DNA from 2 places in the Stenotrophomonas sp. YJH_SMC_17 genome. Region 1 is predicted to be linked to the other one. Evidence: riboswitches for the same ligand, from Rfam matches in the RefSeq annotation. Region 1 holds a riboswitch; the other holds the start of a gene.
What was found. A riboswitch is a leader RNA that binds a small molecule or an ion and turns the genes downstream of it on or off. The one in region 1 is predicted to bind glycine.
Positions count from the first base shown of each region.

Region 2: linked by a shared signal. The riboswitch ahead of gcvP (aminomethyl-transferring glycine dehydrogenase) and the one ahead of AC5P8Z_RS10975 (trimeric intracellular cation channel family protein) in region 1 are both predicted to bind glycine.

Region 1 covers NZ_JCAFUU010000003.1:270,179-273,581, reverse strand. The annotation lists gene AC5P8Z_RS10990 (nuclear transport factor 2 family protein) at 1-210, opposite strand, end outside; gene AC5P8Z_RS10985 (hypothetical protein) at 279-695, opposite strand; gene AC5P8Z_RS10980 (GIY-YIG nuclease family protein) at 840-1,115, opposite strand; glycine riboswitch at 1,156-1,245, shown strand; glycine riboswitch at 1,259-1,362, shown strand; gene AC5P8Z_RS10975 (trimeric intracellular cation channel family protein) at 1,447-2,064, shown strand; gene AC5P8Z_RS10970 (3-deoxy-7-phosphoheptulonate synthase) at 2,276-3,349, opposite strand.
Region 2 covers NZ_JCAFUU010000002.1:299,492-302,894, reverse strand. The annotation lists gene AC5P8Z_RS06435 (multidrug effflux MFS transporter) at 139-1,365, opposite strand; glycine riboswitch at 1,667-1,769, shown strand; gene gcvP (aminomethyl-transferring glycine dehydrogenase) at 1,832-3,403, shown strand, end outside.

The DNA.
Region 1 (3,403 bases):
GCGCAGGCCAAGCCGCTCGTCGGGCGTATCGCCGAGCACCGCGCGCTTGGCCAGGTCCGGATGCAGGGAACGGGCGACGCGCTGCGGGTCGGCTTCCAGCTGGCCATCGACGTAGTCGTGGCAGGTGGCTTCGATGGCCGCGAGGGTGGCTGGGTCGGCGGCAGGACTTGTGGCTGCGGAAAGGGCGAACAACAGGGCGATCGTGGACATCCGGGTCTCCAGGGCTGAGGGCTGGGCGATCATGGCATGTGCAAGCCGCATCCCCGCATGGCGTGGATCTACGGCATCAGGCCCATTTCGTCGGTGCCCAGCTGCATGTACATGAACGCAGCGGCTTCTACAGACATGGGCTGCCCCTGCGGGAAGCTGTCCAACCAGGTGGTGATGCGCGCATGGCGCCCCGCCAGCGCATCCGCCAATGCCTGCTTTTCCGCGTCAGTGGCGCGCTCCTGCATTTCGTTGCGAAGCACGTCATCGCCGATCCCCCACCTTTCTGCGAACGGGATCAGATCGATCAGATCGGGAGGGACCCGGTCACGACGCAGGTGGATCGGTTCGGGTGTCCTCGGGCCATACGCTGCCAGCTCAGCGGCGGTGCCGATCTGCCCCTGCTGCAGTGGCGGTGGGGGTGGTTCCTGGGTGCAGGCCAGAAGGGCCACGCAGGCAGCCAACAGCAGTATCCCGCGGTTCTTCATCGGACGGATCCATGTGTCGATGGGTGTGGCGATCATGGCATGGACAAGGCCTACCCACGCACGGCGTGGATCTACCGTAGAGCCCAGTCCATGCCCGGGCCCCGCATCGTGCAGACGGAACAGAAGCCGAGCGTGGGCTCGGCTCTACAGAAGCGCGGGATCCGGCGCCTGCAGCCAGGCCAGCTTGCGTTCGCGCGGCTGCTGCTTGAGCTGCCATTCGGCGCGCGAGGCGGCGGCGCGGTCCGGGTACTCGCGCACGGCAAGGATGCGCAGCGGCGGCCGGGCGCGGGTATAGCGGGCGCCCTTGCCGGCCTGGTGGGCGGCGAAACGCGCGTCCACGTCGGTGCTGATACCGGCGTAGAAGCTGCCGTCGCGGCATTCGAGCAGGTACAGGAACCACGGGCGGAGGGACGGGGCCATGGCCGGATTATGCCGTGCTGCACTGCAGCGGATATACTGGCGCCCGAATGCAGGAGAGAGGCGCCGTGCTGGCGCCCGCCGAAGGCGCAGGCTCCCATGATCGCTCAGGCCGGTGGGCTGGAATCCCACCAACCATGCATTCGACTCGCCGAGCTGGAGAGAGGTCACCGGGCACGCCCGGGACGATCCGCCGAAGGGGCACGCGGCCTACGCCGCTGAACTCTCAGGCAAAAGGACAGCGGGAGCGGCACCGGTCATCGTCATCCCGTCATTGCGCAGGCAGTGGCGGTATAGGCGCATGGCCGGCCCCACCGCGCCCGGAGCCTGCCCCATGCTGCTGTCCATCATCTACCTGATCGCCATTTCCGCCGAAGCCATGACCGGCGCCCTGGCCGCCGGCCGCCGCCGCATGGACCTGTTCGGTGTGGTCATGATCGCCTGCGTCACCGCGCTCGGAGGCGGTTCGCTGCGCGACATCCTGCTCGGCCACTATCCGCTGGGCTGGGTGAAGCATCCCGAGTACCTGGGCTTCACCGTGTGCGCGGCGCTGATCGCCACATGGGTGGCTCGCTGGATGCACCACTTCCGCCGTACCTTCCTTGTGCTCGATGGCCTGGGCCTCATCGCCTTCACCCTGATCGGCTGCTCGATTGCGCGCGAAGCGGGCCATGCGATGCCGATCGTGCTGATCGCCGGCATGCTGACCGGCGCGTTCGGCGGCGTGCTGCGCGACATCCTCTGCAACGAGGTGCCGCTGATCTTCCAGAAGGAGCTGTACGCGATCATCGCGTTGCTGACCGGCGCGGCGTACCTGTTGCTGCTGCACTGGGGCGTGGCCGACGCCACCGCGATCCTGTGCTGCCTGGGCGGCGGCTTCGCGTTGCGCCTGCTGGCGATCCACTACCGTTGGGAAATGCCGAAGTTCGTGTATCACGACGAAGTGCATTGAACGATAGCGTGTTCGCCGGGCATGGCCCGGCGCTACCCTTCGCGCCCTGCACCACCCCGGCGATGTACCTGGCGCTGTCGCTCATGCGCAGCGCCAGGCGCATCGCCGGTGCAGATGGGCCGGTCTCCAACTCCGACCGGCCCTGATCGCGGCCGCACCCCCGCAGGCGCTGGCCGCCATCCACACTCGTGCCGCCGTGAGGCGGCTTTCATCAGGCCGCTTCGGACACCTTCACTTCGCGACGGGCGCGCACGGCCGCAGCCAGTCGCTCCAGCACCGTCACGGTGGTGTCCCAGTCGATGCAGCCATCGGTGATGCTCTGCCCGTAGACCAGCGGCTGGCCTTCCACCAGTTCCTGGCGGCCACCCACCAGATGGCTCTCGATCATCACACCCACGATGCGCTGTTCCCCGTCTTCCAACTGAACGGCGATGTCCTCGATCACCTTCGGCTGGTTCTCGGGGTTCTTCAGGCTGTTGGCGTGGCTGGCGTCGATCATCAGGCGCGTCGGCAACCTGGCCTTGGCCAGTGCCTGGCAGGCCTCGGCCACACTGCCCGCGTCGTAGTTCGGCTGCTTGCCGCCACGCAGGATCACATGGCAATCCGGGTTGCCGGTGGTCGAAACGATGGCGGTGCCACCCTGCTTGGTCACCGACAGGAAATGATGCGGATTCGAAGCGGCACCCACCGCGTCGGCGGCGATCTTCACGTTGCCGTCGGTGCCATTCTTGAAGCCGACCGGGCACGACAGCCCCGACGCCAGTTCGCGATGCACCTGGCTTTCAGTAGTGCGCGCACCAATGGCACCCCATGCCACCAGATCGGCGATGTACTGCGGCGAGATCACGTCAAGGAACTCGACACCGGCGGGCAGGCCGAGCTTGTTGATGTCGCGCAGCAGGCCGCGGGCGATGCGCAGGCCCTTGTCGATCCTGAAGCTGCCATCCAGGTCCGGATCGTTGATCAGGCCCTTCCAGCCCACCGTGGTGCGCGGCTTCTCGAAGTACACGCGCATGACGATTTCCAGTTCGCCGGCCAGCGCATCGCGCAGCGGCTTCAGGCGCTGTGCGTACTCGATGGCGGCGTTCGGGTCGTGGATCGAGCACGGGCCCACCACCACGGCCAGGCGGTCATCACGGCCATGCAGGATCTGGTGCAGAGCCGCGCGCGAGGCGCTGACGGTGTCGGAGGCTTCATCGTCACAGGGCAGCATCGCCAGCAGCTGGGCCGGCGGTGTCAGGGGTTCGATGGTGCGGATACGCAGGTCGTCGGTGTGCGGGGGCATTGGGGGAGATCTCCGGAACGTTGGGGGTCCCCAGCGTGGCGACATGAAAAAAGC
Region 2 (3,403 bases), on a different contig from region 1:
GGAACCTCATGCAACGACATCGGATCGGCTGGCTGTCGTGCATCCACGCACCGGCTGGCTGGAGTCGTCAGCCTAGTCCGGTCGTTCCTCGTCGCAAGCGTTGCGGGCATCGCGGCCCGCCCTACCCCTGCGCGCTGCTCAATGGCCCGTGCAGGCTGCCTGCGCTGCGCGTTCACGCTGGTGTTCCCAGTACCAGAACACGAAGCCAGCAGCGAAGAACGCGGCCTGCCCCAGCGCCAGGTGCAGCGGGCTGGCACTGAGCAGCGGCGACACCACGCCCGCCACCACCGTGCTGATCATCAGCTGCACGAAGGCCTGCAGCGACGACGCCAGGCCACGCTGGTGCGGGTACATGTCCAGCACCGCCAGGGCCAGGATCGGGAAGATCAGCGACATGCCCATGCCGCCCAGGAAGATCGGCAGCACCGCCCACGGCAGCACGAACTGCGGCGACAGCGCCACGTAGCCGACATTCAGCAGCGCCGACAGCGCGCACAGGCTGAAACCGATGGCGACCTGGCGTGTGGGCGTGGTGTGCCCGGCCATGCGCCCGGACAGGAACGAGCCGGTGGTCATGCCGCCGATGGTGGGAATGAACAACCAGGCGAAACCGCCCTCGCCCAGATGCAGGTGCTGCATCACGAACACCGGCGCCGAGGAGATGTACAGGAAGATGCCGCCGAAACCGATGCTGCCGGCCAGCGCCAGGCGCAGGAAGCGCGGGTTGAAGCCGATGCGCACGTAGTCACGCAGCAGCACGCGCGGCGACAGCGGCACCCGCGCCTCGACCGGATGGGTTTCCGGCAGGAAGCGCGCGGTGGCCGCAAGCAGGACCAGTGCGAACACCACCAGGAACCAGAAGATCAGCGGCCAGCCTGCACCACTGAGCAGGATCCAGCCGCCGATGATCGGTGCGATGGCCGGGGCGATGCCGAACAGCATCGACACCTGGCTCATCAGCCGCTGCGCGTCATGGCCATGGTAGAGATCGCGGATCACCGCGCGGCCGACGATCATGCCGACACCCGCCGACAGGCCCTGCAGCGCGCGGAACGCCAGCAGCGTGGGCAGGTCGGTGGACAGCGCGCAGCCGACCGAGGCACCGACGAACACCACCAGACCGCCGAGGATCACCCGCTTGCGGCCCCAGGCATCGGACAGCGGGCCGTGCGCCAGGCTCATCAGGCCGTAGAACAGCAGGTACACGCTGATGGTCTGCTGCACCGCCACCTCGTCCACCGCCAGGCGCTGGGCCAGCTGCGGGAACGCCGGGAAGATGGTGTCGATCGAGAACGGGCCGAACATGGCCAGGCCGGCAAGCAGCAGGGCCATGCGACGGGTGGAGGGGGCAACAGCGGCGGTCATGGAGGCAGCGTCCGGCAGGTCCGTGCGGGGCACGCACGGCGGGCGCCGGTCCCGCAGCAACGGGGACGACGCCAGATGAATTCGGGTATCCGCCCATCATAGGTGGGGATTGCGCCTGACGCCATGCAGCACTGCACAAAACGCACGGCCGGGCCATCGGCCATTCAGGCGCGGCGGCACCGACCAGCAGCCGCTGGCCGGGCCCGCAAGGGGCTATAATCGGCGGGCAACACGGTGGGAGAAGCGGAACACCGCTGCCGAAGGCGCAACGCCCGTAATCGCTCAGGCCCGATACCACCCGTAACACAACTCTGGAGAGACCGGTTCGATCCGGCGCCGAAGGGGCACGAAGCTGCGGTTTTCCGCGCTTTTAAACTCTCAGGCAAAAGGACAGAGGGGCGCCCCGCAGACCGCCGACCGGCGGCTTGTGCCCGTGCGTGTGCCCTTTCCTGACGGATCCTTCGCCATGTCCCAGAACACCCCTTCCCTGCGTGAGCTCGAGCACCACAACGCGTTCGTCGAGCGCCACATCGGCCCCAACGACGCCGAGATCGCGCAGATGCTCGATGTCGTCGGCCACGCGTCGCTGGATGCGATGACCGATGCCATCGTGCCGGCCAAGATCAAGTCGCCGGCGCCGCTGGCGCTGCCGGAGTCGATGACCGAAGTGCAGGCACTGGCGAAGATCCGTGCCATCGCCGACAAGAACACCGTGCTGCGCAGCTTCATCGGCCAGGGCTACTACGGCACCCACACGCCGAACGTGATCCTGCGCAACATCCTGGAAAACCCGGCCTGGTACACCGCCTACACCCCGTACCAGGCGGAAATCTCGCAGGGCCGCATGGAAGCGCTGATCAACTTCCAGACCCTGTGTGCCGACCTAACCGGCATGGAAATCGCCAACGCCTCGCTGCTGGACGAAGCCACCGCCGCTGCTGAAGCGATGACCCTGGCCAAGCGCTCGGCCAAGTCCAAGTCGGACACCTTCTTCGTGCACGACGCCGTGCATCCGCAGACGCTGGAACTGCTGCGCACCCGCGCCGAGCCGATGGGCATCGTGCTGCGTGTCGGCACCCCGGCCGAAGCGCTGGATGCGGAAGCCTTCGGCCTGCTGCTGCAGTATCCGGATACCTTCGGCCAGGTGGGCGACTACAAGGCGCTGGTCGATGCCGTGCACGCACGTGGCGGCCTGGTGGCCGTGGCTACCGACCTGCTGGCCCTGACCCTGCTGGCCGCCCCGGGCGAATGGGGCGCGGACATCGTGGTCGGCAACAGCCAGCGCTTCGGCGTGCCGTTCGGCTTCGGTGGCCCGCATGCGGCGTTCATGGCCTGCCGCGATGCCTACAAGCGTTCGATGCCGGGCCGCCTGATCGGTGTTTCGGTCGATGCCCAGGGCAACCCGGCCTACCGCCTGACCCTGCAGACCCGCGAGCAGCACATCCGCCGCGAGAAGGCGACGTCCAACATCTGTACCGCGCAGGTGCTGCTGGCGGTGATGGCCTCGATGTACGCCGTTTACCACGGCCCGGAAGGCCTGACCCGCATCGCCCGCCGCACCCATCGCCTGGCCTCGATCCTGGCCGCAGCGCTGCGCAATGCCGGCGTGCAGGTCGGTGGCGACTTCTTCGACACCCTGCATGTCACCGGCGTGCACGCCGATGAGATCCACGTCAAGGCACGCGCTGCCGGTTACAACCTGCGCGCGATCGACAGCGACTCGGTCGGCATCAGCCTGGACGAGACCGCCACCCGCGCCGACGTGGTTGCGCTGGCTGCGGTGTTCGGTGCCCAGGCCGACGTCGACGCGCTGGACGCCAGCACCGCCGACGCGCTGCCGGCCGGCCTGCTGCGCCAGTCCGCGTTCCTGACCCATCCGGTGTTCAACACCCACCACAGCGAGCACGAACTGCTGCGCTACCTGCGTTCGCTGGCCGACAAGGACCTGGCGATGGACCGCACGATGATCCCGCTGGGCTCGTGCACCATGAAGCTCAACGCCACCGCCGAAATGATTCCGGTGACCTGGCCGGAGTTC